2 linked regions of the Alicyclobacillus sp. SO9 genome follow. Each later gene encodes a partner of the first gene's protein in a complex. Links are inferred from orthologs where the notes say so. Each region holds a gene or a part of one and is shown in the gene's direction. Other genes may lie near its edges.

Region 1 (11,684 bases):
GCCAATTGCAGTCAGAAATCCTGCGCTCACCACCCTCTGTGATGGCCGTAGCAATTCCCCCTCGTGAATCCTTATAAAATTTTATTAGATTCCTTGTAATCCACACAAATGTCTAGTATACTGTCGAATGTTGGTCTCTGACAGCGATGAGGCAGAAGGTTGCTTATGTGTCCTCAGCCATATGGGGCACCAATGAGGTGGTTTCTGCTGAGCATGTCCATAAAATTGGGCGACAAAGGAGGGAAAACATATGGCGAAGCAAAAGATTCGTATCCGGCTAAAAGCGTATGACCATCAGGTGCTTGATCAATCTTCGGAAAAAATTGTGGATACCGCGAAACGCTCGGGTGCGTTGGTTTCGGGGCCCATCCCGCTGCCGACTGATAAGCAGATTTACACCATTCTGCGAGCACCCCATAAATACAAAGATTCGCGTGAGCAGTTCGAAATGCGAACGCATAAACGTCTGATTGATATCTTAAATCCTACGCCGCAGACCGTAGATGCATTAATGCGTCTGGATCTGCCGTCTGGCGTTGACATTGAAATAAAGCTGTAGTGCCGCATGTGAGCGGAATAAGAATTGACATAGAAGTGTCTTTTGCTTCAGGGAGGTGCGATTATGAAGGGCATTTTAGGCCGTAAGCTCGGTATGACCCAAATCTTCAACGAAGAGGGCGTGGTTGTACCGGTAACGGTAATCGAAGCCGGGCCTTGTGTTGTTCTGCAGAAAAAGCAGGACAGTACAGATGGCTACTCGGCAATACAAATTGGCTTTGCAGATCAAAAGCCGAACCGGGCCACGAAGCCTGAGCAGGGTCATGCCGCTAAGGCTAACACTGCTGCGAAGCGGTATGTTCGCGAATTGCGCGGGGTGGACGTTGACGCGTACGAAGTTGGGCAACAATTAGGTGCCGACGTGTTTGAGAACGGAGACGTTGTCGATGTTGTTGGGACGTCGAAGGGTAAAGGTTATGCCGGCCCGATCAAACGCCACAACCAGCATCGCGGTCCGATGGGACATGGTTCAAAATACCACCGTGGTGTGGGTTCTTTGGGTCCGATTGCTCCTAACCGCGTCATGAAAGGCCAAACCATGGCTGGACGCATGGGCGGAGAACGGACAACGGTTCAGAATTTAGAGATCGTTCGAGTGGACGCCGACCGGAATGTGTTGCTCGTGAAAGGTGCCGTGCCTGGACCGAGGAACTCCTACGTAACCGTTCGAACGGCGGTTAAATCAATATCGAAGTAACGTGTGGAAGGGAGGAATACAGATGCCGAAAGTACCGATGTATAACATCAGCGGAGACCAGGTAGGCGAGTTAGAGCTTGATGACCGCCTGTTTGCGGCTCCGGTTCGAGAAGACTTGATGCACCAGGCGGTGTTGCAATACCTTGCTGGCCAGCGCAGCGGAACTCACAAAACAAAAGGACGCTCCGAAGTACGCGGCGGCGGCAGGAAACCTTGGCGCCAAAAAGGCACAGGACGAGCGCGTCAGGGCAGTATCCGCTCGCCACAGTGGAAAGGCGGCGGCGTGGTCTTTGGGCCGCAACCCCGAGACTACTCACAGCGAATTAACAAGAAGGTTCGGCGGGCGGCACTGTACAGTGCGCTGACCGCCAAGTTTGACGAGGGTAAACTGATTGTTCTTGACGAACTTAGCTTTCCTGAAGTCAAGACGAAGCAGGTTATTTCCCTCATGGGGCAGTTTTCGTTGGAACAGGCTTTGATTGTGGATTCCAGCTTGCAATCCAACACACAGCTGTCGGCTCGAAATCTGCAAAATGTTAAATATACCGTGGCTCAAAGTTTGAACGTTTATGAGCTGCTTAAACACTCCCATATCGTCCTGACCAAGGATGCAGTGGAGAAAGTTCAGGAGGTGTTCGCGTAATGGATCCGCGTGACCTCATTAAGCGCCCGGTTATCACGGAGCGCTCCAGTGACCTGATGGAACAAAACAAGTACGTGTTTGAAGTGGATCGGCGTGGGAATAAAACCGAAATTCGCCAGGCAATCGAGAAAATCTTCGATGTCAAAGTGGCGAAGGTGAATACCATCCGAGTGCCTGGGAAACTAAAGCGGGTTGGCAAAAACGTAGGTCGCACTTCTGAAAGAAAGAAAGCCGTTGTTACATTGGCCGAGGATTCTAAGCCCATTGATTTCTTTGGTGCTTAAATAGGGATTTTGTAATAGAAGGAGGTTATCTCGGTGGGCATCAAAAAGTATCGTCCGACTTCACCGGGTCGTCGGTTCATGTCTGTCTCGACATTTGAAGAAGTCACGACCGACCGACCGGAAAAGTCCTTGCTGGCACCGCTGAAAAAGCGAGCCGGACGAAACCATCAAGGCAAACTTACGACACGCCATCAGGGCGGTGGTCATAAACGCCAGTACCGTATGATTGACTTTAAACGTAATAAAGACGGCGTACCTGCAAAGGTTGCGACAATCGAATACGATCCAAACCGTTCGGCGCGGATTGCGTTGTTGCACTACGCGGACGGCGAAAAGCGTTACATTTTGGCTGTGAACGGGATGAAAGTTGGAGACAAGGTTGTCTCGGGCACCGGAGCAGACATTCGTCCTGGGAACGCGTTGCCGCTATCTGCTATTCCTGTAGGTACTGTTGTGCACAACATCGAATTGAAGGCTGGCCGCGGCGGGCAACTAGCGCGAGCGGCAGGCGCGGCTGCACAGTTGATGGCGAAAGAAAAGGGCTACGCTCAGGTTCGTCTCGACAGCGGGGAAGTTCGGTTGGTGCGTCTCGAGTGTCGGGCAACCATCGGTCAAGTAGGTAACCTTGATCACGAGAATGTGAACATTGGTAAAGCCGGCCGGTCACGGTGGCTGAATAAACGCCCGACGGTCCGCGGTTCTGTCATGAACCCAGTAGACCATCCGCACGGCGGTGGTGAAGGCCGCGCTCCGGTTGGCCGCAAGTCGCCAATGTCGCCTTGGGGTAAGCCGACGCTTGGTAAAAAGACGCGCAAGAAAAATAGTCCGACAGACAAGTACATTGTTCGTCGCAGGAAGAAAAAATAAAAGTTGTTCTAGTACCTAAGCTACGGTATCACGAGAGGAGGTTTTGAGATGAGTCGCTCCTTGAAAAAAGGTCCGTTTTGTGATGACTATCTGATGAAGAAAGTTGAAACCATGAACTCCAGCGGGCAAAAGCGTGTCATCAAGACGTGGTCTCGCAGGTCCACAATTTTTCCGCAGTTCGTGGGACACACATTCGGAGTTCACGACGGCCGCAAGCATGTGCCGGTATACGTATCTGAAGACATGGTAGGACATAAGTTGGGTGAATTCGCTCCTACCCGAACTTTTAAAGGGCACGCAGGAGATGAAAAATCCTCGCGTTCACGGTAGTGAATGATGAAAGGGGGAACAAGCATGGAAGCGACACAAACACGTGCGCGGGCGAGATACATTCGTATTGCGCCCAGAAAAGCGCGCTTGGTTGTAGATTTGATTCGCGGTAAAGAGGTTGGGCAGGCTTTCGCCATTTTGAAGCTGACACCTCGCGGAGCATCGCCTGTAGTGGAAAAGGTGTTGCACTCTGCAGTATCGAATGCCGAGAATAATCACAATATGGACGTTGACAATCTGTATGTTAAAGAAGCGTACGTAGATCCGGGTCCGACCCTGAAGAGGTTCCACCCGCGTGCTCAGGGTAGAGCATACAGCATCATGAAGCGTACGAGTCATATCACCGTGGTTGTTGCGGAGAAAAAGGAGGGATAAAGCCGGCATGGGTCAAAAGGTCAATCCAGTAGGAATGCGCATCGGTGTAATTCGCGACTGGGAATCCAAGTGGTTCGCCAGCAAGAAAGACTATCAAGATTTGCTGCATGAAGACCTGAAGATGCGGGGATTTATCGCCAAGAAACTGAAGGATGCAGCTGTAGCGTCAATCGACATCGAGCGTGCTGCCAATCGAATCAATGTTGTGATTCACACAGCGAAGCCAGGAATGGTGATTGGTAAAGGCGGCTCGGAAGTAGATGCATTGCGCAATCAACTCAATGCTCTGACAGGGAAGAGAGTCCACATCTCCATTTCGGAGATTAAGCAACCCGACTTGTCTGCACAATTGGTAGCGGACAACATTGCCAGCCAGTTGGAACGCCGGGTGTCTTTCCGCCGCGCGATGAAGCAAGGCATTCAACGCAGTGTGAGAGCAGGAGCGCAAGGAATTCGCGTTCAAGTATCGGGTCGCCTTGGCGGCGCTGAAATTGCACGTACAGAAGGTTATTCAGAGGGAACAGTTCCTTTGCACACTTTGCGTGCAGATATTGATTATGCACTATCGGAAGCCCATACCACCTATGGACGTATTGGTGTGAAAGTTTGGATATACCGCGGAGAGATTCTCCCGCAACGGAACAGGAAGGGCGCCGAGGAAGGGGGTAACTAATCCATGTTAATGCCAAAGCGCGTTAAACACCGTAAAGAGCATCGGGGACGCATGAAGGGTAATGCCAAAGGCGGCACAGAGGTGACCTTTGGAGAATTTGGTCTGCAGGCCCTAGAAGCCTCTTGGGTCACGAATCGCCAAATCGAGGCCGCGCGTATTGCGATGACTCGTTACATTAAACGTGGCGGGAAAGTTTGGATTAAGATTTTTCCGAGTAAACCAGTTACACAAAAACCTGCCGAGACTCGGATGGGAAGCGGTAAAGGTTCACCGGAGAAATGGGTAGCAGTTGTGAAGCCGGGTCGAGTGCTGTTCGAGTTGGCTGGCGTAAGTGAGGAAGTAGCGCGAGAAGCGATGCGTCTTGCTGCACATAAGCTGCCAATCAAAACGAAGTTCATTCTTCGTGAGGAAGTAGGTGGTGAGGCTGATGAAAGCTAATGAACTCCGCGACTTGTCCAACGAGGAAATTGAGAGCCGAGTGGACCAGTTGAAGGACGAGTTGTTTAATCTCCGTTTCCAGCTCGCCACCGGACAGTTGGAAAATGTGATGAGAATTCGTCAAGTACGAAAAGATATCGCTCGTGCCAAAACCGTACTAAAGGAACGCGAACTAGGTATTGGTTAAATCTGAGTAGCGAAAGGAGGCGTTTGTGTGGAACGGAATTACCGCAAAGTACGGACAGGGAAAGTGGTCAGTGACAAGATGGAAAAGACCATCGTTGTAGCGGTTGAAGAAAACGTGATTCATCCATTGTATGCGAAGACGGTTCGCAGTACGAAGAAGTTTAAGGTGCATGACGAGAACAATGAAGCACAGAAAGGCGACACCGTAAGAATCATGGAAACTCGTCCGCTGAGCAAGGACAAACGCTGGCGTTTACTAGAAATCATCGAAAAAGCTGTTGTGATTTAACGGTCGAGAGGAGGAAAGACCATGATTCAGCCTCAAACCAGGTTGACTGTTGCGGATAACACTGGTGCAAAGGAAGTAATGTGCTTCCGTGTACTCGGAGGATCGAACCGTAAAACGGCCAATATCGGCGACGTCATTGTCGCTTCTGTGAAGAGTGCAACACCCGGGGGCGTTGTTAAGAAGGGTGACATTGTCAAGGCCGTTGTGGTGCGTACGCGCCGCGGTCTCAGAAGGCCTGACGGATCTTACATTCGCTTTGACGAGAATGCCGCAGTCATTATTCGCGACGACAAGGGACCCCGAGGTACGCGTATCTTTGGGCCTGTTGCAAGAGAACTTCGCGAACGGGATTTTATGAGAATCATTTCACTGGCTCCCGAGGTGCTCTAGTGCCTTGGACCAACGAGTATAAGGAAACTTGCGAGCGGGCATTCCAATCAATTGCCCGGCTTGGCGAGGAGGTGCACTGACAAATGCCGAAAGTACGCATTAAAAAGGGAGACAAAGTTGTTGTTGTCGCTGGTAAGGACAAGAGCAAGAAGGGCAGTGTCCTACAGGTTTTCCCGAAGGAATCCAGGGTTCTTGTTGAGGGAGTGAATGTGGTGAAGCGCCACACAAAACCCAATGCTGCAAATCCTGAGGGCGGTATTTTGGAAAAGGAAGCCCCGATTCACATTTCTAACGTAGCAGTAGCCGATCCCAAAAGCGGAGAGCCTACCCGTGTTGGATACAAGGTTTTGGAAGATGGAAAAAAAGTTCGCTATGCCAAAAAGTCTGGCGAAGTGATTGACTAGTAGCCAGGTGAAAGGAGGCAATACATTGACTCGCTTGTACGATTACTACAAGACGCAGGTAGCTGGAGAATTGATGAAGCAGTTTTCCTACGATACCGTAATGCAAGTGCCGAAGATTGAAAAGGCAGTTGTGAATATGGGTCTCGGTGAAGCTGTACAGAATCCGAAAGCAATAGATGCAGCCGTGGGTGACCTGCAACTGATTACAGGTCAAAAGCCAATTGTTACACGGGCGAAGAAGTCGATTGCTCAGTTCCGTGTGCGGCAAGGGATGCCGATTGGGGCGAAAGTGACCTTGCGCGGTGAGCGGATGTACTATTTTCTCGATAAATTGATGAACATTGCTTTACCCCGTGTCAGGGACTTTAGAGGAGTTTCCCCGAAGGCCTTTGACGGACGAGGAAACTATACTTTGGGACTGCGCGAGCAGTTGATTTTCCCCGAAGTGGAGTATGACCAAGTTGATAAAGTCCGCGGCATGGAAGTTGTAATGGTGACGACTGCCAACACAGATGAGGAAGCGCGAGCTCTCCTGACATTAATGGGCATGCCGTTTCGGAAGTCTTAAGACAAACCACTGACAGGAGGTTTGATGACGTGGCGAAAAAGTCCATGATTATAAAGGCCCAAAGAAAGCCGAAGTTTAGCACGCGGGGATACACTCGTTGCAGAGTATGCGGTCGTCCGCATTCGGTTATACGCAAGTTTGGAATCTGCCGTATCTGTTTCCGTGAATTGGCCTATAAGGGTCAGTTGCCCGGAGTTAAAAAGGCCAGCTGGTAGAGGGAAGGAGGTTTTCGAGATATGGTGATGACGGACCCAATTGCGGATATGTTGACACGAATCCGCAACGCCAACTCGGTGGGACACGATAAAGTTGAAGTACCTGGATCGAACATTAAGAAGGCCATTGCCGACATCTTGAAAAAAGAGGGCTTTGTCCGAGATGCGGAATTTATCTCCGATGAGAAGCAAGGCGTAATTCGCCTGTTTTTGAAATATGGCAAGAACCAGGAAAAGGTTATAACAGGACTCAAGCGCATTAGTAAGCCAGGCCGACGTGTGTATGCATCCCATGATAATGTGCCCCGCGTATTGGGCGGACTGGGGATTGCAGTGCTTTCCACGTCCAGCGGCATTATGACGGATAAAGAAGCTCGGAAGGCGCGCGTTGGCGGAGAAGTACTCTGTTACGTGTGGTAACCGCTCAAGATTGGAGGTGTAAAGATGTCACGGATTGGAAAGAAACCTGTAACAATTCCATCGGGTGTTGAAGTTGGATTCGAGGGTAACGAATTGACAGTGAAGGGGCCAAAAGGTACCTTGACAAGGACGATTCACCCTGAGATGAAGGTGGTCGTGGAGGGCCAGGTGCTCACTGTCGAGCGCCCAAGTGAAAGCAAAAAACACCGGAGTTTACATGGCACTACACGCAGCGTCATTAACAACATGGTTGAAGGCGTAACGAACGGATTCACCAAACGGCTGGACCTGATGGGAGTTGGGTACCGTGCCGCGAAGAACGGGGCTACGGTGACCCTGTCTGTGGGCTATTCACATCCGGTGGAACCCCAAAAGGTGGATGGCATTGACGTGGACGTCCCGTCACCTACCAAACTGGTTGTAACAGGTATTAACAAGGAATTGGTGGGAGAATACGCTGCCAAAGTACGTGAGATTAGGAAGCCTGAGCCGTACAAAGGCAAGGGAATCAAATATGAAGACGAAGTTATCCGCTGCAAGGTCGGTAAAACTGGTAAGAAGTAATTTTGCAGCAGAGAAAGGAGTGACTCCCCGTGATTACAAAAGAGGATCGCAATCGCTCAAGGCAACGGCGGCACCTGCGTGTGCGTAAGAATATCTCTGGCACTTCAGGCCGTCCCCGCCTTAATGTATATCGTTCCAACAAGAATATCTACGCTCAAGTCATTGATGACGCCGCAGGGCAGACTCTGGTCAGTGCTTCTACGCTAGACAGTGAACTGAAGGACGCTGTCAAGAATGGCGGCAGCATCGAGGCCGCTAAGTTGGTAGGCCAATTGGTTGCCAAACGTGCTGTGGAAAAAGGAATGACTTCTGTTGTTTTCGATCGCGGAGGCTATCTATATCACGGACGGATTCAAGCATTAGCGGACGCAGCGCGCGAAGCGGGACTGCAATTTTAATCGAAAGGAAGGTGTCTCTGTGCTCATCGATCCAAATCAACTTCAATTGAGTGAACGCGTTGTAGCTGTGAACCGCGTTGCCAAGGTTGTCAAGGGCGGTCGTCGGTTCTCCTTTTCAGCACTGGTTGTCGTCGGCGATGAAAATGGCTATGTAGGTGCTGGACTGGGCAAGGCCCAGGAAGTTCCTGAGGCCATTCGCAAAGGCATTGAAGATGCAAAGAAGAACCTTATCCAGGTACCCATGAAGAACACCTCAATTCCTCATGAGACCGTTGGTCGCTTTGGCGGCGGACGTGTTCTGATTAAACCGGCACCGGAAGGAAGCGGAGTGATTGCAGGCGGACCCTCCCGTGCGGTACTGGAATTGGCCGGGATTAAGGATATTGTCACGAAATCCCTTGGTTCAGCGAACCCAATCAACATGGTTCATGCTACGCTGGATGCGCTAAAGCAATTGAAACGTGCGGAAGAAGTGGCTCGTCTGCGCGGCAAAACTGTAGAAGAAATTTTCGGTTAAGGAGGAGCAGAGATGGCGAATAAATTAGCTATTACCTTGAAGCACAGTCCCATCGGCCGTCCTCAGAATCAGCGTGACACAGCTTACGCCCTGGGCTTACGGAAGCTCCAACAAACCGTAGTTCGAGAAGATACGCCGATTATTCGCGGGATGGTTAATCGAATTAAGCATCTTGTTGAAGTTAGCGAGGTAGCTGGCGAATAAAAGACAAGGAGGTGTCATTCTTGCAATTACACGATTTAAAGCCTGCTGAGGGTTCGAAACACAGCCGCAAGCGCGTGGGACGCGGAACGAGTTCAGGAATGGGTAAGACTTCGACCCGCGGACACAAGGGTCAATGGGCTCGCTCCGGCGGTGGTGTAAGGCCTGGTTTTGAAGGTGGACAGACGCCGTTTTTCAAGAGACTGCCGAAGCGCGGCTTTTCCAATGCCCGCTTTAAGAAGACGCTCGCAGTGGTCAATTTAGAGAGATTAAACGAGTTTGAAGCGGATACCGTTGTTACTCCGGAACTTCTGAAAGAGCGCCGCATGGTGCGGGAACTGCTTGATGGAGTGAAGGTGCTTGGGTCCGGTGACTTGAATGTAAAACTGACCGTTCGCGCCAACGCCTTTTCCGGAGCAGCAAAGGAGAAGATTGAGGCCGCTGGTGGCACCGTCGAGGTGATATAGGTGCAGACTTTCCTAAACCTGTGGCGACTAAAGCACCTGCGCAGACGTCTGTTCTTTACTCTGATGGTCGTTGCGATTTATCGCATCGGGAGCTACTTTCCTGTCCCGGATATGAACACGTCGTTGCTAAGTAACTCGCAGAACGCCCTGTTTGATTTGCTGAATATGTTTTCCGGCGGGGCGTTCTATCGCTTTTCCATTTTTGCGATGAGCGTTACGCCGTATATTACAGCGTCAATCATCGTGCAGCTACTGCAGTCCGGCGTTGTCACACGGTTCGAGGAATGGCAAAAAGAGGGCGAGTCAGGCCAAAGAAAACTCACGCAGGTGACTCGGTATCTCACAGTGATTTTGGGATTCGTGCAGGCCTCAGCTCTAACATTCAACTTTAGCATGCAACACCTTTTGTATAAGGAGAACTGGTGGTGGTACGCCATCATTGTGGTGACGCTCACTGCCGGGGACACGCTGTTGATGTGGTTTGGTGAGATGATAACGGAGAAGGGCATCGGTAACGGTATCTCCATTATTATCTTCATCAGTATCATTGCACGATTGGGACAGTTGGGGCAGGAAGTTGCCCAGAAGTGGTTTGTCGGTCACTCCTCTGATTTGTTTATCAGTATCTTGAAAGTGGCAATAATGGTGGCTGGCATTATTATTATCTTTGCCTTGATTGTGTACATTCAACAAGCAGAGAGAAGGATTCCAGTGCAGTACGCCAAGCGGGTGGTAGGACGGACAGTCTACAGCGGTCAACAGACCCACATACCGCTTAAGGTAAATGCTGCAGGTGTGATTCCCGTCATTTTTGCAGTATCACTCTTAATGCTGCCCTATGTACTTTCAACATACTTTTCTAAACAGGGTTGGGCTGAGTTTATCATGACGTATCTGTTTCCCAACTCAGCTTGGTACATTGGCGTAGAGGTTGTTTTGATTATCGCCTTTACCTTCTTCTATACTCATGTGCAGATAAATCCAGAGCAGCTGGCAGAGCAGTTGCAGAAGAATGCCGGGTATATTCCGGGTGTCCGCTCTGGATGGGAAACAGAGGAGTATATCATTAAGGTCATCAATCGCATCACAGTGCTCGGAGCGCTTTTCCTAGGCTTCATTTCCGTGTTGCCGTTTCTTTTGCTTTCGGGAGTTGGACTCAACCAAGTGTATCTGGGAGGTACGTCACTTCTGATTATTGTCGGTGTTGCACTACAGACGCTGCAGCAAATGGAAGGCCAGTTGCTACAGCGTCATTACCGCGGGTTCATCCGCTGATTCAGAGGTTCGAGGGGGATATTTGATGCAGATAATTTTGCTGGGAATGCCGGGTGCTGGTAAAGGAACACAGGCGGCGCAAGTCCGCGATGAGTTTGGAATACCGCACATTTCCACTGGAGACATGTTTCGCGCTGCAATTGCAGCTGAGACGCCCCTTGGTCTGGAAGTAAAGGAATATCTGGACAGCGGTAAGCTAGTGCCCGATGAGTTGACCATTCGTGTCGTGAATGAGCGCTTGTCACAGGATGACGCGAACAAGGGGTTTCTGTTGGATGGATTCCCCCGAACACTGGCTCAGGCACAAGCCCTTGATGAGAGTCTGGCAAAGATGGGGAGAACACTGGATACTGCCCTTTATATCCATGTCCCGCAAGAAGTTCTGTTAGCCCGCTTGACAGGACGGCGTATCTGTAAATCCTGCGGAACTACGTATCACCTTGTCTTTCAGCCGCCTGTAGAAGCAGGCGTCTGCGACAAATGTGCCGGTGAACTGTATCAGCGTTCAGACGATACGGAAGAAGCGGTGAAGACCAGGTTGGAGCAGTACTCACAGACAGCGCCTTTGGTGGATTATTATCGCAATCAGGGTGTGTTGCAGCAAGTGGATGGCCAACAACCGATTGATAAGGTCTATAGTCAAGTGAGGAGTATTCTCCTCAAGTTACAGGTTTGAGGTGAGTGGTTGGTGAAGCACATTTCGCTGCCTGAAATTGGCCATATCGTGGAAATCACACGCGGACGCGACGCTGGATTGTACGCAGTCGTAATCGGGCACGTTCCTGATAGATACGTGCTGTTGGCGGACGGCGACGTGCGCAAGGCTGATACACCGAAGAAGAAGAATGTGCTGCATGTGAAGCTCACACCACACCAAATAGATGCGGCTAAGACCAAAGCAAAAGACGGCAAGTATACGAATGCG
Region 2 (16,191 bases), 3.4 Mb from region 1 along the record:
TGCAGCGCCAAATCACATTGGCTCGCGTTGCGACAGCCATTGTCGATGTTCAGCAGCGCTTTTTTACCCAAGGCCCGTCGGGACTTCAGCCTTTGACACTAAAACAGGTGGCAGACACCGTTGATCTGCATGAGTCCACAGTCAGTCGAACCGTGCGAGGGAAGTATATGGAAACGCCTGTCGGCGTGTTTGAGTTAAAGTACTTTTTTACCTCCGAGTTACAAACCAGTTCCGGGAATCACAGTGTTTCCGCTCATTCTGTCAAACACCTGATTCGGACCCTGGTAGGCAGGGAAGACGCCCTCCATCCACTGTCGGACGAAGCCCTGTCAAAACAACTGCTTGAGCACGGCATCCGGGTCTCTCGTCGTACCGTAGCCAAATACCGTGACGAGATGCGGATTCCCGCATCGTCAAAACGCCGGCGGTTTGCATAGGTCTCATGGTGTCGGTCATAGGAGGAAGATAGGGGGAGATAGGGAGGGAGGCAGCAGGAGAGGTAGCAGGAGAGGTAGCAGGAGAGGTAGCAGGAGAGGTAGCAGGAGAGGTAGCAGGAGAGGTAGCAGGAGAGGTAGCAGGAGAGGTAGCAGGAGAGGTAGCAGGAGAGGTAGCAGGAGAGGTAGCAGGAGAGGTAGCAGGAGAGGTAGCAGGAGAGGTAGCAGGAGAGGTAGCAGGAGAGGTAGGTCCACGTTCACACATTGGACACAAATGCGGCTCCCTTCAGCTGGAAATGTGACGAGAGTGTGTCAGACGGGCGCCCGGGCCGGTCGTGCGGGAAAATAGCGATCCCACAAGTGCTTATATGGGATATGCCTCTTATCAGCTACAAAATAAGCTTGTCAGAAGTGCTTAAGTCCCCAAAATCACAAGAAACTCGGGCTTTGATCACCAATAAGCTCTTCTGAAGAGTCTATTTGTGTCACGGGTTACCGATGGTGGCGAATAAGCGCGTCTGGGATCTCTATTTTGTACTCGGGCACTCGGGCACTCGGGCACTCGGGCACTCGGGCACTCGGGCACTCGGGCACTCGGGCACTCGGGCACTCGGGCACTCGGGCACTCGGGCACTCGGGCACCCCGATTCCGATTCCGATTCCGATTCTGATTCTGATTCTGATTCTGATCCCGTTTACCTCAGTATTTGTAACACATGTTACAAATACTGGATGAGTTCTCGCCAGATTTTTAGTTGCGAAGCAAATCTAGGAGAGGTAAAATAACCCTAGCAGCGGTCACTTTTGCTATCAGTGGGACTAATTTTGTACCACCGGGACTACGAGAGTCCCTCGCCAGGCACCTCGCCGCGCACGCGCATGATACCTGCACGGCATCTGGATGATACTTGCATGGTATCTGCAGCAGATATGCAGCGACGGTGCCGGATATTTGGTTCCACACTGTGATGTGATTAGGACGTCGTGCAAGGAGGTTCGTCGTGAAGCCAGTGGATTTAGGCGCAATTCGGCGCGTTGTTCCAGAACTGATTGAAGATTTGCAGGCACGTGTACGCATCTTGCAGCGCGTGAAACTGCTGCAGCCTATCGGACGCAGAGGCTTGGCCGTCCAGATGGGTTTGACGGAAAGAGTGCTGAGGTCTGAAGTAGACGTACTGCGCCAGCAGGGACTGCTGGAATTTGCATCTGCAGGCATGTCTGTTTCGGATGAAGGCGAGAGACTTCTGGAACAATTAGATATAGCACTTGCTTCTCTTGATGGCCGAGATGCATTGTCAGGGGCATTATCGCGAATTTTAGAGATACCGCATGTGGTTGTGGTGCCAGGAGACAGCGACGAAGAGAACTGGGTAAAACAGACACTGGGTTATCAAGCTTCGCAGGAACTGGCTGCACGGTTGTCCAGGACAGATGTTTTAGCTGTGACAGGCGGAACCACAATGGCGGCTACAGCAAAGATGATGCCGCAACACGAATTTCCTTCTGTCAAGGTTGTTCCGGCAAGAGGGGGATTAGGCGAAAATGTGTCGCTGCAGTCCAACACAATTGCGTCGGAATTGGCAAAACAGCTCGGTGGGACTTCCATCATGCTGCATGTTCCTGATCAGCTGAGTCAAGACACATTTCACAGACTTGTCCAGGAACCGCATATTCAACAGCGATTGAGTGAAGTTAGGGACGCCACCTTTGTTCTCCACGGAATTGGTGACGCCATGAAAATGGCAAAACGTCGTCAGATGGACGACTCCGAAGTAGAAGTCCTAAATACTTCCGGAGCCGTGGCAGAGGCGTTTGGTTACTATTTTAACGCTTATGGCGAGACCGTTTACTCCATGACGACTGTCGGACTCCGGTTGGCTGATATCAATCACATTCGGGTCATAATGGCAGTCGCCGGCGGTCACAGCAAAGCGCGCGCAATGGCGGCAGCGGCAAAAGCTTATCGGATTGACGTGCTTGTCACCGATGAGGGAGCTGCCAAACAAATCATTCAGCACTATGGAGGCGATGAGCAATGACATTGAAAGTTGGAATTAACGGATTTGGACGCATTGGACGCAACGTGTTTCGCGCTGCTATGAATCGTGAGGATATGGAGATTGTTGCCGTCAACGACTTGACGGATGCAGAGACGCTGGCAATGCTGCTGGAATATGACTCTGTGCACGGCAGGCTTCAAGCTGATGTCCGGGCTGTAGAGGGAGCCATCATGGTGGATGGGAAGAAGGTTCAGGTTTTGGCTGAACGCGATCCCGGAAATCTTCCTTGGGGTAAACTCGGTGTCGATCTCGTTATCGAATCCACCGGCCGCTTCACTAAGAAGGAGCAGGCAGAAGCACATATTACCAAAGGCGGTGCCAAGAAGGTTGTCATCTCTGCACCTGCCAAAGGCGAAGATATTACCATTGTCATGGGTGTCAACGAGGATAAGTATGATCCTGCCAACCACCACGTGGTTTCCAACGCCTCCTGTACGACCAACTGCTTAGCGCCAGTAGCGAAAGTGCTGGATGAGGAGTTTAAAGTTGTCAAAGGCTTGATGACAACAGTTCATTCCTATACAAATGACCAGCAAATTCTTGACTTGCCCCACAAGGATATGAGGCGTGCTCGTGCCGCAGGACTCTCCATCATTCCAACGACGACCGGCGCAGCAAAGGCAGTCTCCTTGGTTCTGCCGCAATTAAACGGTAAATTGAACGGTATGGCTATGCGTGTACCGACACCAAACGTATCCATTGTTGACTTGACAGTGGAAGTCGAAAAGGATGCTACTGTCGAGAGTGTTAACGAGGCATTGAAAAAGGCAACGGAGGGAAGCTTGAAAGGCATCATGGGGTATTCCACCGAGCCTCTGGTTTCAAAGGATTACAACGGAGATCCTCGCTCTTCCATCGTAGATTCACTATCCACCATGGTGATGGACAACATGGTGAAAGTCTTGTCCTGGTATGACAACGAGTGGGGTTACTCAAACCGTGTTGTTGATTTGGCTGCATACATCGGAAGCAAAATGCCTGTCAACGTGTAATGTACATCCAACTCTGCAACTTTTGAGTCTGCAGAGGGTCTGATACAATAGAAGCCAATGGGGAGGATCCGCGTGTTCTCCCCATTTTACTGGGGAAAACACGTGATCTGCTGGTGTGACATTGATGTTGTTAAGGCATGAATGAAGTGCATGCACCCATGAACATGAACGCCGCCGTAAGGAACCACGAAAGACCGGAGAACGAAGCTCGTACGAGCCAAGGAGGCTTCTTTCCATGAACATGAACAAGAAAACGATTCGCGACGTGGACTGGCAAGGTAAGAGAGCGCTGGTACGCGTGGACTTTAACGTGCCGATGAACGGAGATACGATTACCGACGACACGCGGATTCGCGCCGCCCTTCCTACAATCCGTTATTTGATTGAAGAGGGTGCGAAAGTCATTTTAATGAGCCACTTGGGACGTCCAAAAGGAGAGCGGATGCCTGAGTACTCGCTGCAACCGGTAGCGTTGCATTTGATGGAGCTTTTGAAGGAAGCTAACGTCAAGTATGTGCGTGATTGTGTCGGCGACGATGCGGAGTCCGCGGCAGCAGCCATGGAAAACGGGGACGTACTGTTGCTGGAAAACCTCCGTTACCATAAAGAAGAAACTAAGAATGATGAGAGCTTTGCGAAGCAGTTGGCTGGTCTTGGCGATGTGTATGTCAACGATGCCTTTGGCACAGCCCATCGGGCTCATGCATCGACAGCTGGTGTTGCAGCGTACTTGCCAGCAGTCGCAGGTTTTTTGATGGAGAAGGAAATTGCGGTTATGGGGGAAGCGTTGGCTAATCCTGATCGTCCCTTTGCAGCCGTTATTGGCGGTGCCAAAGTATCTGACAAAATTGGAGTCATTGAAAACCTGTTGGACAAGGTCAACCAAATTTTGATTGGCGGCGGAATGGCCAATACGTTTTTGAAGGCTCAAGGTAAACAGCTTGCCCAATCGCTAGTTGAAGAAGATGCGCTCACTACAGCTTCTACATTACTCAAAGCGGCTGAAGCCAAAGGATGTGAGTTTTTACTTCCCACCGATTTGGTCGTGGCAGAGAGTTTCGACAAGAACGCTGCATACGAAACCTATGCCGTCGATGCTATGCCTGAACAGGGGATGGCTCTCGATATTGGACCGGAAACTGCCAAGCGCTACCAGTCCGTCATCGAAGCGGCGAAGACGGTCGTCTGGAACGGCCCCATGGGCGTCTTTGAAATGCCTTCATTTGCAGTGGGTACCAAAGCGATTGCAGAGGCTATGGCAAAAGTCGACGGGACTACGATTGTAGGCGGCGGAGACTCCGTGGCTGCAGTTGAAGAAATGGGCCTGGGGAACAAAATGTCCCATGTTTCAACAGGCGGCGGCGCTTCCTTGGAATTTCTTGAAGGCAAAGATTTGCCAGGCGTAGAAGCTCTTACAGACAGGTAATTGGTTCGGTTTTAGCTTGCATCCTGGTTTAGCACCAAAGACTCACAGGAAAAATTCAAAGGAGGACTGCTGCGTGGCGAGAAAACCTTTGTTAATGGGGAATTGGAAGATGAATAAAACCGTTGCAGAGGCTCGTGAGTTTGCCGAGCAACTTGGACAACAGTCGCAAAGCCTGTGCAACGATGCGGACTATGCTGTCTGCGCCCCTTTCACAAGCTTACATATTCTTCGTGTGATGCTGCCGGCCAATGTGAAACTGGGGGCACAGAACGTACACTTTGAAGAACACGGTGCATATACCGGCGAAATTTCCGCGTCTATGTTGAAAGAGTTTGAGACAGTCTATGTGTTGGCAGGTCACTCAGAACGCAGACAACTCTTTGGAGAGACCGACGAAATCATCGCCAAGAAAGTAAAGGCCATACTCAGTCAGCAAATGACGCCCGTGCTTTGCGTCGGTGAAGTGCTCGACCAACGAGATGCGGGGAAGACTTTGGATGTAGTTCGGAATCAGTTGAACAAGGGACTGGCCGAACTAACCGAAGCAGAAATAGGCCGCTGCGTCGTGGCTTACGAGCCAGTTTGGGCAATCGGCACAGGCCGTACCGCCACGTCCGAGCAAGCTGAAGAAGTCATAGCGGAGTTGCGCGCCGCTCTCCGTCAAAAAGTCGGTGCTACAGCAGACGACATTCGCATTCTTTATGGCGGCAGTGTCAAACCCGCCAATGTAGCTGAACTGTGCTCACAGCCGAATATTGACGGTGGACTTGTCGGTGGAGCCAGCCTGCAGGCGGATTCTTTTGCGCAAATGGCGGCTGAAATTTGTAAGGGGGTGTAACCCATGGACAACGCAGACTTTACACGTCAGAAGGCGCCTGGGACGAGCCCGGTTGCGCTTATCATCCTAGACGGCTTTGGCATGCGTGATACGGTCGTCGGAAACGCAGTCGCTCAAGCTAACAAGCCAGTTTTTGATGGTATCTGGAAGGAGTATCCGCACAATTATCTACGTGCCAGTGAGTTAGCTGTGGGATTGCCTGAAGGACAGTTCGGAAACTCGGAAGTCGGACACTCAAATATCGGGGCAGGCCGCATTTTATATCAGGACTTGACCCGTCTGAACGAAGATGTGAAGACAGGTGGATTTTACGAGAATCCAGTTTTGAAGCAAGCCGTCAACCACGCGTCGGAGCATAACAGCAGTCTTCATCTCTTGGGTCTTGCGTCTAACGGCGGCGTGCACAGTCATATCCGGCACTTGTACGCATTGCTAAAACTTGCAAAGAATAGCGGACTGAAGAAGGTCTATGTGCACGTTGTGACAGACGGCCGCGATGTATCTCCCACATCTGGAATCGACTTTGTACGCAATTTACAGCAACAGATGGATGAAATTGGTGTGGGTCAGATTGCGTCTATTGTGGGCCGGTATTATGCAATGGACAGGGATAATCGCTGGGAGCGCACCGAACTGGCATACAGAGCCATGGTTTACGGCGATGGCAAGAAAATGACAGACGCGGTTCAGGGCGTTCAAGAAAGCTATGATGCGCATGTGACAGACGAATTTATTAAGCCCATTGTCATGACAGATGAGAACGGCAATCCGGTGGGTCAAATCAAGAGTGACGACGCCGTCATTATGTTCAACTTCCGTCCTGACAGAGCAATTCAGATTTCTCGAGCTTTCACCAACGAAGACTTTCGCGAATTTGACAGAGGAGCGGATTCCCCTCATGTCTACTATGTTTGTATGACAAAGTTCAGTGAGTCCGTCAATGCAGACGTCGCCTACAAGCCCGTCAGTCTGGACAATACTATGGGAGAGGTCCTGGCTCAAAATGGACTAACCCAACTGCGGGTCGCAGAAACTGAAAAGTACCCTCATGTCACATTCTTTTTCTCGGGTGGACGGGAAGCAGAATTTCCTGGGGAAGAACGCGTTTTAATTCCTTCGCCCAAGGTCGCAACCTATGACCTGCAGCCTGAAATGAGCGCTTACAAAGTGGCGGATGCCGCAGCCAAGCGAATCAAATCAGGGGATATTGACGTAATGATTCTCAACTTCGCCAACCCGGATATGGTTGGACATACGGGTAGTCTGGAAGCTGCCATTAAAGCTGTAGAAGCGGTGGATACATGCCTTGGAACAGTCCTGGAGGCCATCGAAGAGCAGGGTGGGGTCGCCTTAGTTACGGCCGATCACGGTAATGCCGACATCATGATTGACGACAAGGGTGATGTCTGCACAACACATACCCTCAGTCTCGTACCGCTGGTGGTGACGAAGCGCGGTGTCACTGTGCAAGAAGGCATACTGGCAGACCTGGCTCCCACAATGCTGAAGCTCTTGGGAGTAGCACAGCCTGAAGAAATGACGGGCAAACCGCTGATTTAAGTAATAGCGCTGATTTAAGTAATGGCGAGGTAAGACCGGTATGGTGCAGATTCCGCCTCCGTGCCATAATAAGGGGCGGTACATAACCGGATAGTTGAGAAGGATGCAAAGGTCTTAAAAAATACACTGCGAAGGAGAATGCCTGATGTCCGAGATTTTTGATATTCATGCAAGAGAAGTCCTTGATTCTCGTGGAAATCCTACTGTAGAAGTTGAAGTTGAACTAGACAGCGGTGCTGTAGGACGTGCAATTGTGCCGTCTGGTGCATCTACGGGTGCCCATGAGGCTGTCGAGCTGCGAGATGGAGACAAGAATAGGTTCAATGGCAAAGGTGTGAAAAAGGCAGTTGCCAACGTGAACGAAATTATCACACCGGAGTTGGTGGGTGAAGAATCTACTGAACAAGTAGACATCGATGAAGCACTGATTGCTCTTGACGGAACCGACAACAAAGGAAAACTGGGTGCCAATGCGATTTTGGGTGTCTCCATGGCTGTTGCAAGGGCTAGCGCCGCAGAACTGGGATTGCCTTTGTATCGCTATCTTGGCGGGACGTACAGTAAGGTACTGCCTACACCCATGATGAACATTCTGAACGGCGGCAAGCACGCAGATAATACTGTGGATATCCAGGAATTTATGATTGTCCCCCATGGCGCAGAAAGCTTCCGTGAAGCACTGCGGATGGGCGCAGAAGTGTACCATAGTCTGAAGAAGGTTTTGAGTGCAAAGGGCCTCGAAACCACCGTTGGCGACGAAGGCGGATTTGCTCCGAATCTGAAAACCAATGAAGAAGCGATTGTGGCAATTGTGGATGCCATTGAGAAAGCGGGCTATAAGCCAGGAGAGCACGTCTCCATTGCTCTGGATGTAGCGTCTACGGAACTTTATGAAGACGGCAAGTACAACTTCAAGGGTGAGGGTGTCGTAAGAACAGCAGATGAGCTCATTAGCTACTACGAGTCCCTCGTGTCCCGTTATCCCATTGTCTCTTTGGAAGACGGTTTGGCCGAAGATGACTGGGACGGTTGGCAAAAACTCACCACGGCTCTTGGCAGTAAGGTTCAGCTCGTTGGCGACGATTTGTTTGTGACCAATACTAAACGATTAAGACAAGGCATAGAGTCTAAAGTAGGCAACTCCATTCTCATTAAGGTAAATCAGATTGGAACCTTGACAGAGACATTTGCGTGTGTTGATATGGCAACCAGGGCAGGTTACAGCTCAGTGATTTCGCACCGATCAGGTGAGACCGAAGACACCACAATTTCGGACATTTCTGTCGCACTGAATACCGGTCAAATCAAAACCGGTGCTCCAACCAGAACAGACCGAGTTGCGAAATACAATCAACTGCTTCGTATTGAGGAGATGCTTGGTGCCAGTGCCACTTATGCAGGTCTATCCACATTTGTCCGCTCGGCCAATTCGTGATAGACTTAATCTCACGTATGCGGGGACGAGTGGAGGTGACACGGGATGTTAACGGCTGCCAAGATTGTCTTGGTCATCCTATGTGTCTTGTTGATAACAGTGATTTTGTTCCAATCTGGACGAAGTGCAGGACTGTCCGGAGTCATCACAGGAGGTGCAGACCAGTCCGTAAATAGGAAGTCGAGAGGACTGGATTCCTTCCTTGCCAAAGTCACTGTGGTCATTGCAGTTCTGTTTTTTGCAACGACACTTTTTATTGCTTATATGTTTACGCACACACTCTAAGAGAAAGGCGTCGTCCTCGCAGGTCGGCGCCTTTCCTGCGGCTATTGTGGACAAGGCGAATGGCAGGTACATATGACGGTACATGCAATTTCTATTTGAACTGCAGGATTTGGAAATTGACGAGGATGGACGCCGGGAAGTACACTCGCAGAGTCTCGAGATTTCTTGTGTTCACAGGAACAACCGTGGGAGGAACGTAGCATGGGCAAAGACGCGTGTATCCTTGTGCACGGATTTACAGGGAGCCCAGAGGAATTAGAACCCTTAGCCAGTGTGTTGGAGAAATCCGGATACCAGGTTCTGTTGCCAGTTCTCGCAGGGCACTGCGGAACCAAGGAAGACCTGAAGAAAGCCACGGCTGTCGGATGGATACGGGGTGTAGAAGAAACCCTGAAGGAAGCTATGCACCAGTACGAAAAAGTACATTTAATCGGATTTTCTGCAGGTGCTATGGTCTGCGCAGTTTTAGCCGCAAAATACCCCGTTGAATCGGTCACCATGTTGGCTCCAGCAGTGTACTACCTTGGCTCAAAGCAAACGTTTCGAGAAATGGCCAACCTGATTAAGGCAACATGGAACTCCAATGGCTTCTCTCGTGATGACCTCAAAACGCGGATGGATAAAATGTCTCAGGTTCCTCTTAAGAGTGTTCAGCAGATGCGGCGCCTAGTCACCAGAGGAAAGGCAGCTCTTCCTGATATATCGCAGCCAGTGTGCATTATACAGGGCCGCCAGGACGAAATTGTAGAACCAAGAGGTGCTGAATACGCCCACGCGACCGTCTCTTCATTTATTAAAGAGATTCACTATTTAGAAAATTCCGGTCATATGCTTTGTCTCGAAGGAGACCGAAACAAGGTGCAACAGTACGTATTAGACTTCCTTGACAGTCTGCAAGTGGAGCAACAGCGGAATTCGTCTTAAGTTGACGTTGATGTTGTTAAGGTTGTCAGGACCGGATGGGTGCGGGCGTTAAGGTGAGGCAGTTGGAGTTAATACGGTTAGAGTTGGTGCGGTGAGTCAGGGAGGGTGCGGTTCAGGTGGGGCTGTTAGAGTTGGTACGGGGTGAGTTGGTGAGGGCGGTTTAGTGCCTGAAAAGATCCCTATTCACCGTAACGGCTGTGGGATTGTGATCCCAATGATCTCTAATGCCACCTTGCCGAAGAGATTAGTGTCATAAATGGACACTAATCTCGGCAGCGTCAAAAGGGTGCGGGGGTGTTAAGGAGCAAAGGGATCCCTATTTTGGAGGACCTGTTGGTGATAGTGATCGAAACCATCACTATTGTCTGGGAGGTATCAAAATAGGGAGCGAAACGATCACTAAGCCACAATCTTCCTCATATCTTCCTCATATCTTCCTTATATCTTCCTCATATCATTCCTCGAATCGAAGCAGTTTTCAATTTTCCACCAATCTCTAGTTGGAAGTTGCGTTCCTTTTTACCACATTAGCTTTTCGTCGATGTCATCAGAGACCGCGCACCGGCTCTGCTGTGCATCGAACTGGATGTAACAGTATTCAAAGTTAATAAATTCCTCTATTCTGCTCATGTCTTGTTCAAACCCGTTAAATCCTGTCGATCCCGCTGCCGTGGCAGGCTGGCAGGACTGGCGTGCGGCAGTTAGTGATCGCCGTAGTCCTTAATGGTGCTGGCCCAATGGGATTGGGATCTCAATGATCCTTAATGCTCCGTGCCCGGGAACGTTATTGTCATAAATGCTCCCTAATGTGGGAGACGGCAGAAAGGAGGGTAGGTAATAGGGAGCAACGGGATCACTATTCAAGACGGTCCGCTTGCAATAGTGATCGAATGGATCACTATTCTTTGGCGCGCTTAGTGATAGGGAGCAAAAGGATCCCTATCACTAAGCGCACTGGACAGGAGAACTGAGCCCGGACGAAGAACCTTAGAGCGACGCTCAGCTGCGTTCAGCACCATCTTCCTCCACTCCATTTCCGAAAGTGTATTTGTCCATGGCCAAACCCGCTCTTTGCTTTTTTGACATTATGGTATAAAGTGGACGCTTAGAGTATTGTCAAGCTGTGCCTGGAAACAATGATAGTAAGACAGCGCTGAAGACAGCAGTTGCTTGCTGCGCGAGTAATTGTAGACCCTTGTTGTAGAAGTAAGTCCAGTTGCTTACTGGGAAAGTAAATCCAGGTGATCTACTGGAGAAGCGACGGCGGCTGCTTTACTGGAGAAGTACAGCAATGACGGTGACGTCAAAGTACAGGGCTAGTTCAGGCCAGCGTGAAAGCGGGAGTTGAGTGTATTGTTTGACCGTGAAACGGTTTTGGAATTTATGAGGCACGATGTGTACAGGCCTCTTACCGTGCAAGAACTGACAGAGGAATTTCAAGTGGAAGCGGCAGATGACTTCAAGGAGTTTGTACGGCTTTTGAATGAAATGGAGGATAACGGAGACGTTGTCCGGACCCGAACCAATCGCTACGGTGTGCCGGAGCGGATGAACCTTGTGGTGGGCAAGTTGCAGTTGAAAGCACGGGGGTTTGGGTTTCTGTCACCGGATCAATCCGATGAAGAAGACGTCTACGTCGCTGCCACCGATTTAAACGGGGCCATGAGCGGTGACCGAGTGATGGTGCGCATCGAAAAGCGGGCCTCAGGGAATCTGCGCGAGGGCCAGGTGATTCGGATATTGGAGCGGGCTCAACAGCGAGTCGTCGGTGTTTTTACCCGCCATCGGAACCACGCCTTTATTGCACCCATGGACAGGCGGTTCCCTCAAGATATTTTCATTGACAAGGACGACATGGCAGATGCCCATGACGGCTATGTTGTCGTTGTTGAAATTACGTCGTTTCCGACCGTAACCAGGGGGCCGGCAGGCAGGGTTGTAGAGGTTCTGGGTCATCCGGATGCACCAGGCATCGACATTTTAGCTGTGGTTCGCAAGTACGGTCTGGAGGAAACCTTCCCTGAAGACGTTCTGACCGCTGCTGAGGAAATTCCCTTGGAGTTGTCCGAGAAGGATTACGAAGGCCGCAGAGATTTGCGGGATGAGACTATTGTCACCATCGACGGCGAAGATGCCAAAGACTTGGATGATGCCGTTCACGTGCGGCTTCTGGAAAACGGAAATTATTTGCTTGGTGTCAGCATCGCGGACGTCGGCTATTACGTGAAGGAGAACGGTGTGCTCGACAGGGAGGCTTTGAGCCGTGGTACCAGTGTCTACCTGGTCGATCGCGTTATTCCCATGCTCCCCCAACGCCTCTCCAACAACATCTGCTCTCTGAATCCTCACATTGACAGGTTGACCATGACCTGTGAGATGGAGTGGACACCTGATGCTGAGTTGGTGCGGCACGACATTTACCCAAGTGTCATCCGGACAACGGAGCGTATGACCTATACCAATGTCAAGAAGATTCTCGCCGATCACGATGAAGCCGCTCGCCAAAGGTACCGCCCGCTGATTCCAATGTTTGAGCATATGGAAAAGTTGGCGTTGGTCTTGCGGGGTCGGCGGATGAAACGCGGCGCAGTCGACTTTGACTTTGACGAAATCAAGGTTGCCGTTGACAACCTCGGGCGTCCTATCGATATTGCTCCGCGCCAGCGATCGATTGCCGAACGCATCATTGAAGAGTTCATGCTCGCTGCCAACGAAACCGTTGCAGAGCACTTCCACTGGCTCAATGTACCATTTTTGTACCGTGTTCACGAAGAACCGGATGTCAGTAAGATGTCCGAGTTCAACGAGTTCATCCATAACTTCGGTTATCACGTAAAGGGCGTCGGGAACGTTGTGCATCCCCGTGCACTGCAGGAAGTCTTGGATAAAGTGCGGGGCAAACGCGAGGAGCGGGTGATTTCAACCTTAATGCTGCGATCGATGCGGCAAGCTCGCTATGCACCTGACTGTACAGGCCACTTTGGTCTTGCTGCTGACTACTATACCCACTTTACGTCACCCATTCGTCGTTATCCGGATCTTATGATTCACCGGATTATGCGTGAGATTCTCACGAAGGGCAAACTGTCCGAACAGCGGGAAGAGCAATTGCATGAAAAGGTTGACTACGCAGCCCTTCGTTCCAGTGACAGGGAGAGGAATGCGCAGGATGCTGAGCGCGAATGTGATCAACTCAAAATGGTCGAATACATGCAGCAGCACCTCGGTGAAGAATTCGATGGTCTCATCAGCGGTGTGACTCAGTTCGGTTTATTCATCCAGTTGAAGAACGGTGTGGAAGGCCTGATTCACATCAGTTACTTGACCGATGATTATTATGTTTTAAACGACAGGCAGATGGCTCTGGTGGGTGAGCGAAACCGACGTGTTTTCCGCCTCGGCGATCCCGTTCGCGTCAAAGTTGCCGCCGCCAACAAGGAAGCCCTCACCATCGACTTTGAGATGATGGAGCATTACAGAGAAGGTACAATGGTCTTTGCATCAGGGCAGGCCGTCGTCGAATACGACGAAGACTTGGGTCCCGAAGACAGAGAGCGCCGCGTTGCAGAGCGCGAATACCTCTCGCGGCCCCAGCGTCCCGGCAGAGGCGGCCGAGGACGCGACAGGTCTGCACGAGGTAGAGACGACCGAGACAGGAACGACAGCAGAGGCGGTCGGAGTCGAAGCCAAGGAAAACGGAACGGACCCGGAACCCGCAAGGGCTCAGCAACCCGGAGAGCAGGCGGGTTTGGTGCCGGGGATGACAGCCGCACAGGCAGCAGCCAGAGCAGCAGTAAAGGCAGTAGCAAGGGCCGAAAAGGAAAGTATACCAAGACCAGGTATGGAAAAGGCAAGGGCAAAGGTAGAAGTAAAGGTGCCGTAGAGACTTTGGACCATGACGTTGATGGTGCAGTGCCCGGGACTTCAGAAATTGAGAGTAAAGCCAAGTCCAGCCAAAAGAACGGAAAAAAAGGCAAGAAGAAGCGTAAAAAGAGCAAGAGCAAGGCAGCCAAGTCAGAGTGAGCTCGTAAAAGCTTGTAAAGGCTTGTAAAGGCTTGTAAAGGCCGAAGTCACCTCAAGTTGCATGGTCGGGAACCAGGTTGACGCTTTTGACCATTCCGCGGTATAATTGCAACCCGCCCCGAAGGCCATGACTGACTGCGTCGGTCATGTCGCCTGATGACAGGGCGGAAAAAGCAGGAAACGACGGAACGAATTTAGACTGTCGTAAAGTCGCCGCATGATGTAGAATAGAAGTGTAGCCAAGCGCAGTAAGTACTGTGTGCTACGCGTACTTCGTGCAAGGCAACAAACAGGCATTACAGGAATTACAAGCACTACGGTGTTTAACCAGTTACCACTTGTGCTCGAGCTGTACAGCTATGCTGGTGTTATGCAGTTGTGTTGTGCAGTGACGTCGAGCCTCATACATGGGGGCGTTTTGGATTCGACGGGGATTGTTTGAGCATGAATGGCGGGTCGTGGGGCTGCGAGGCCACGTAAAAAACGCAGACCTAAATGTAACTGGCAAAGCAAAAAGCTTTACCTCAAACAGCAATTTAGCCCTAGCTGCTTAATTGTAGTTAGGCCATCACATTGAGTGTCGCCCGTGCACACGCTGTGATGCCAACCTAGCGGGATAGCTGACGGTAGATGTTCGCGGACCGCCAGCGAAAAATCGCGAACTTACTCATGGCGGAGCGTGTGCGTCCGCGTCGTCTGAGGACATCTAGTAGGCGTACTACACCCGTAGAAGTTCATGTGGCGAGGTCTTCGGACGCGGGTTCGATTCCCGTCGCCTCCACCACACGAAAGCACCCGAAAGGGTGCTTTTTTCGTGTGGTGGAAGGGATGAGGCAGAAAGGCCGCCACGGGTTCAGTCCCGCGCGGACGAGCGGTCTGTGCGAGGAGCACGGCATCTGTTTCAGTCCGCTAAGGTTTGCATCGTGGAGTTGGCGTCCGCAGGCAAAAATTAATGGAGAAACGGATATTCCCGTCGCCTTCACCAAGGACGTGCCAGTGCATTCATAACTCCACCGCAAGATACACGAACTTCATGCCAGGAACCGACCCGACTTATATCAATCTACTCCACATTCGTTCGATTATGGCTAAACAAACACAGACCAGTCCGCGATTGCAAAAATCGTCTATACGCTCAATGACTTTCAGCTAGTGTCTAACAGCCAATCATCTGGAACTACATATTCGTATCATCGAAAAACTCTAGCGCCAGCTTCTCGAGTTCGCCGAGTTTTCGGAGCAAGTCGTCCTCTTCAATCATCCGTATTACTTTTTGCAGGACATTCTGTTGACTCTTACTGAATTTGAATACATTCTGAACCATTGCTTCTCCTTGCGAACTGAGAGAAAGTTCGGTGATTCGGCCATCGTCTGGATAGGGATGTTTCTGGATAACACCCGACTTAACAAGTCCCTTGACTAAAGTGGAGACGGAATTGTGGGACAAGCTAGTGCGTTTTGCAAGTTGCGTATACGAGAGTCTCGAACTGCTGAGTGCCAGTGCCCGGACCAAATAGTACTGAGCTTCAGTTAGACCAATACTCTTGCCAACTTTGGTTCGGATGCGTTCCTGTACTTTACAATAACGGCGCATGGCCATGTATAACTGAAATGGTAAGTCAGAATCAGTCGTTGAAACATTAATTTGTTGGTCGACATCGGACATGAAAATATCCTCCAATCCTTATGGGGTAACAGGGCGACATCATGACATCAGAAAATCTGTATTGCATATCAACATATCGTCCTGTAACACCAGCCCGGAACCATTGACCATCTGATGAAGAAGGCGTCTTGTCCTAAGATCTCTACCTTGTCTTGTCATCTCCAATACAAGAATCCCAATTCATGTGTAGCCAACTCATTACGTGAGGTTATCAAATAAGGCTTATTACTAATCTCGTTTGGACATATGTCGTTATTGATATTTTATAGTATAATTGTGCATGTCAAATATGTTCAACTGGGGTCGAAAGTGGTGTAACAAGTGAAGAATCATATCTGCAATTCCTACCTCCCTATGTGGACCACTCCAAGAGCAAGTGTGGAATTACTTTCGTGATAATCCCCCAACGTGTTGGAATAACCCGATAACCAAGAACGGATAACGACGTGCACTCATTAAAGGGGAGAAAAATGTGAAAAAACGCAAGCATTGGCTACGAAGTGGTGCTGCTCTTATGGCAGCTGGGTGGGTGATGCTGCTTACACCTG

Evidence for each region.
Region 2: the proteins of secY (region 1) and secG are in contact, whole or in part, in a crystal structure (PDB 5AWW), measured with the Thermus thermophilus proteins. The link is inferred for Alicyclobacillus sp. SO9 from one-to-one orthologs. Residues at the interface, in WP_096411648.1 of Thermus thermophilus: Leu14, Gln16, Arg17, Phe20, Ile34, Pro35, Pro37, Ile72, Arg108, Arg109, Asn112, Gln113, Arg116, Ile117, Ile120, Pro145, Gly146, Trp147, Phe152, Phe155, Val156, Val159, Thr160, Val162, Ala163, Gly164, Ala166, Leu167, Trp170, Glu173; in WP_223903268.1 of Thermus thermophilus: Tyr5, Ile9, Tyr12, Leu13, Ala16, Leu19, Val20, Val23, Leu24, Gln26, Glu27, Pro28, Gln30, Gly31, Ala32, Asp34, Leu35, Met36, Gly37, Gly38, Ser39, Ala40, Asp41, Leu42, Phe43, Ala45, Arg46, Val48, Tyr53, Thr56.

Annotation. Positions count from the first base shown.
Region 1 is NZ_CP066339.1:4,678,039-4,689,722, reverse strand. Bases 8,712-11,621 are described here. They hold secY (preprotein translocase subunit SecY), read left to right. Parts: upstream 8,712-9,484; coding sequence 9,485-10,759; downstream 10,760-11,621. Other genes in these bases: GI364_RS21810 (KOW domain-containing RNA-binding protein), read left to right, coding at 11,448-11,621; GI364_RS21815 (adenylate kinase), read left to right, coding at 10,785-11,435; rplO (50S ribosomal protein L15), read left to right, coding at 9,041-9,484; rpmD (50S ribosomal protein L30), read left to right, coding at 8,829-9,020; rpsE (30S ribosomal protein S5), read left to right, coding at 8,712-8,816. Outside these bases: rpsJ (30S ribosomal protein S10), read left to right, coding at 251-559; rplC (50S ribosomal protein L3), read left to right, coding at 623-1,255; rplD (50S ribosomal protein L4), read left to right, coding at 1,278-1,898; rplW (50S ribosomal protein L23), read left to right, coding at 1,898-2,182; rplB (50S ribosomal protein L2), read left to right, coding at 2,216-3,049; rpsS (30S ribosomal protein S19), read left to right, coding at 3,098-3,379; rplV (50S ribosomal protein L22), read left to right, coding at 3,404-3,754; rpsC (30S ribosomal protein S3), read left to right, coding at 3,762-4,427; rplP (50S ribosomal protein L16), read left to right, coding at 4,431-4,865; rpmC (50S ribosomal protein L29), read left to right, coding at 4,855-5,052; rpsQ (30S ribosomal protein S17), read left to right, coding at 5,080-5,340; rplN (50S ribosomal protein L14), read left to right, coding at 5,362-5,730; rplX (50S ribosomal protein L24), read left to right, coding at 5,814-6,134; rplE (50S ribosomal protein L5), read left to right, coding at 6,160-6,702; GI364_RS21855 (type Z 30S ribosomal protein S14), read left to right, coding at 6,732-6,917; rpsH (30S ribosomal protein S8), read left to right, coding at 6,939-7,337; and 4 more genes. UniProt on the Bacillus subtilis protein: The central subunit of the protein translocation channel SecYEG. Consists of two halves formed by TMs 1-5 and 6-10.
Region 2 is NZ_CP066339.1:1,285,352-1,301,542, forward strand. The notes cover bases 7,448-10,410. They hold secG (preprotein translocase subunit SecG), read left to right. Parts: upstream 7,448-8,790; coding sequence 8,791-9,030; downstream 9,031-10,410. Other genes in these bases: eno (phosphopyruvate hydratase), read left to right, coding at 7,456-8,745; GI364_RS05740 (alpha/beta hydrolase), read left to right, coding at 9,232-9,954. Also shown: rpoN (RNA polymerase factor sigma-54), read left to right, coding at 1-437; GI364_RS05705 (sugar-binding transcriptional regulator), read left to right, coding at 1,436-2,473; gap (type I glyceraldehyde-3-phosphate dehydrogenase), read left to right, coding at 2,470-3,486; pgk (phosphoglycerate kinase), read left to right, coding at 3,728-4,912; tpiA (triose-phosphate isomerase), read left to right, coding at 4,986-5,750; gpmI (2,3-bisphosphoglycerate-independent phosphoglycerate mutase), read left to right, coding at 5,754-7,310; rnr (ribonuclease R), read left to right, coding at 11,308-13,977; GI364_RS05755 (MarR family winged helix-turn-helix transcriptional regulator), read right to left, coding at 15,155-15,643; GI364_RS05760 (cadherin-like beta sandwich domain-containing protein), read left to right, coding at 16,116-16,191. UniProt on the Bacillus subtilis protein: Involved in protein export. Participates in an early event of protein translocation.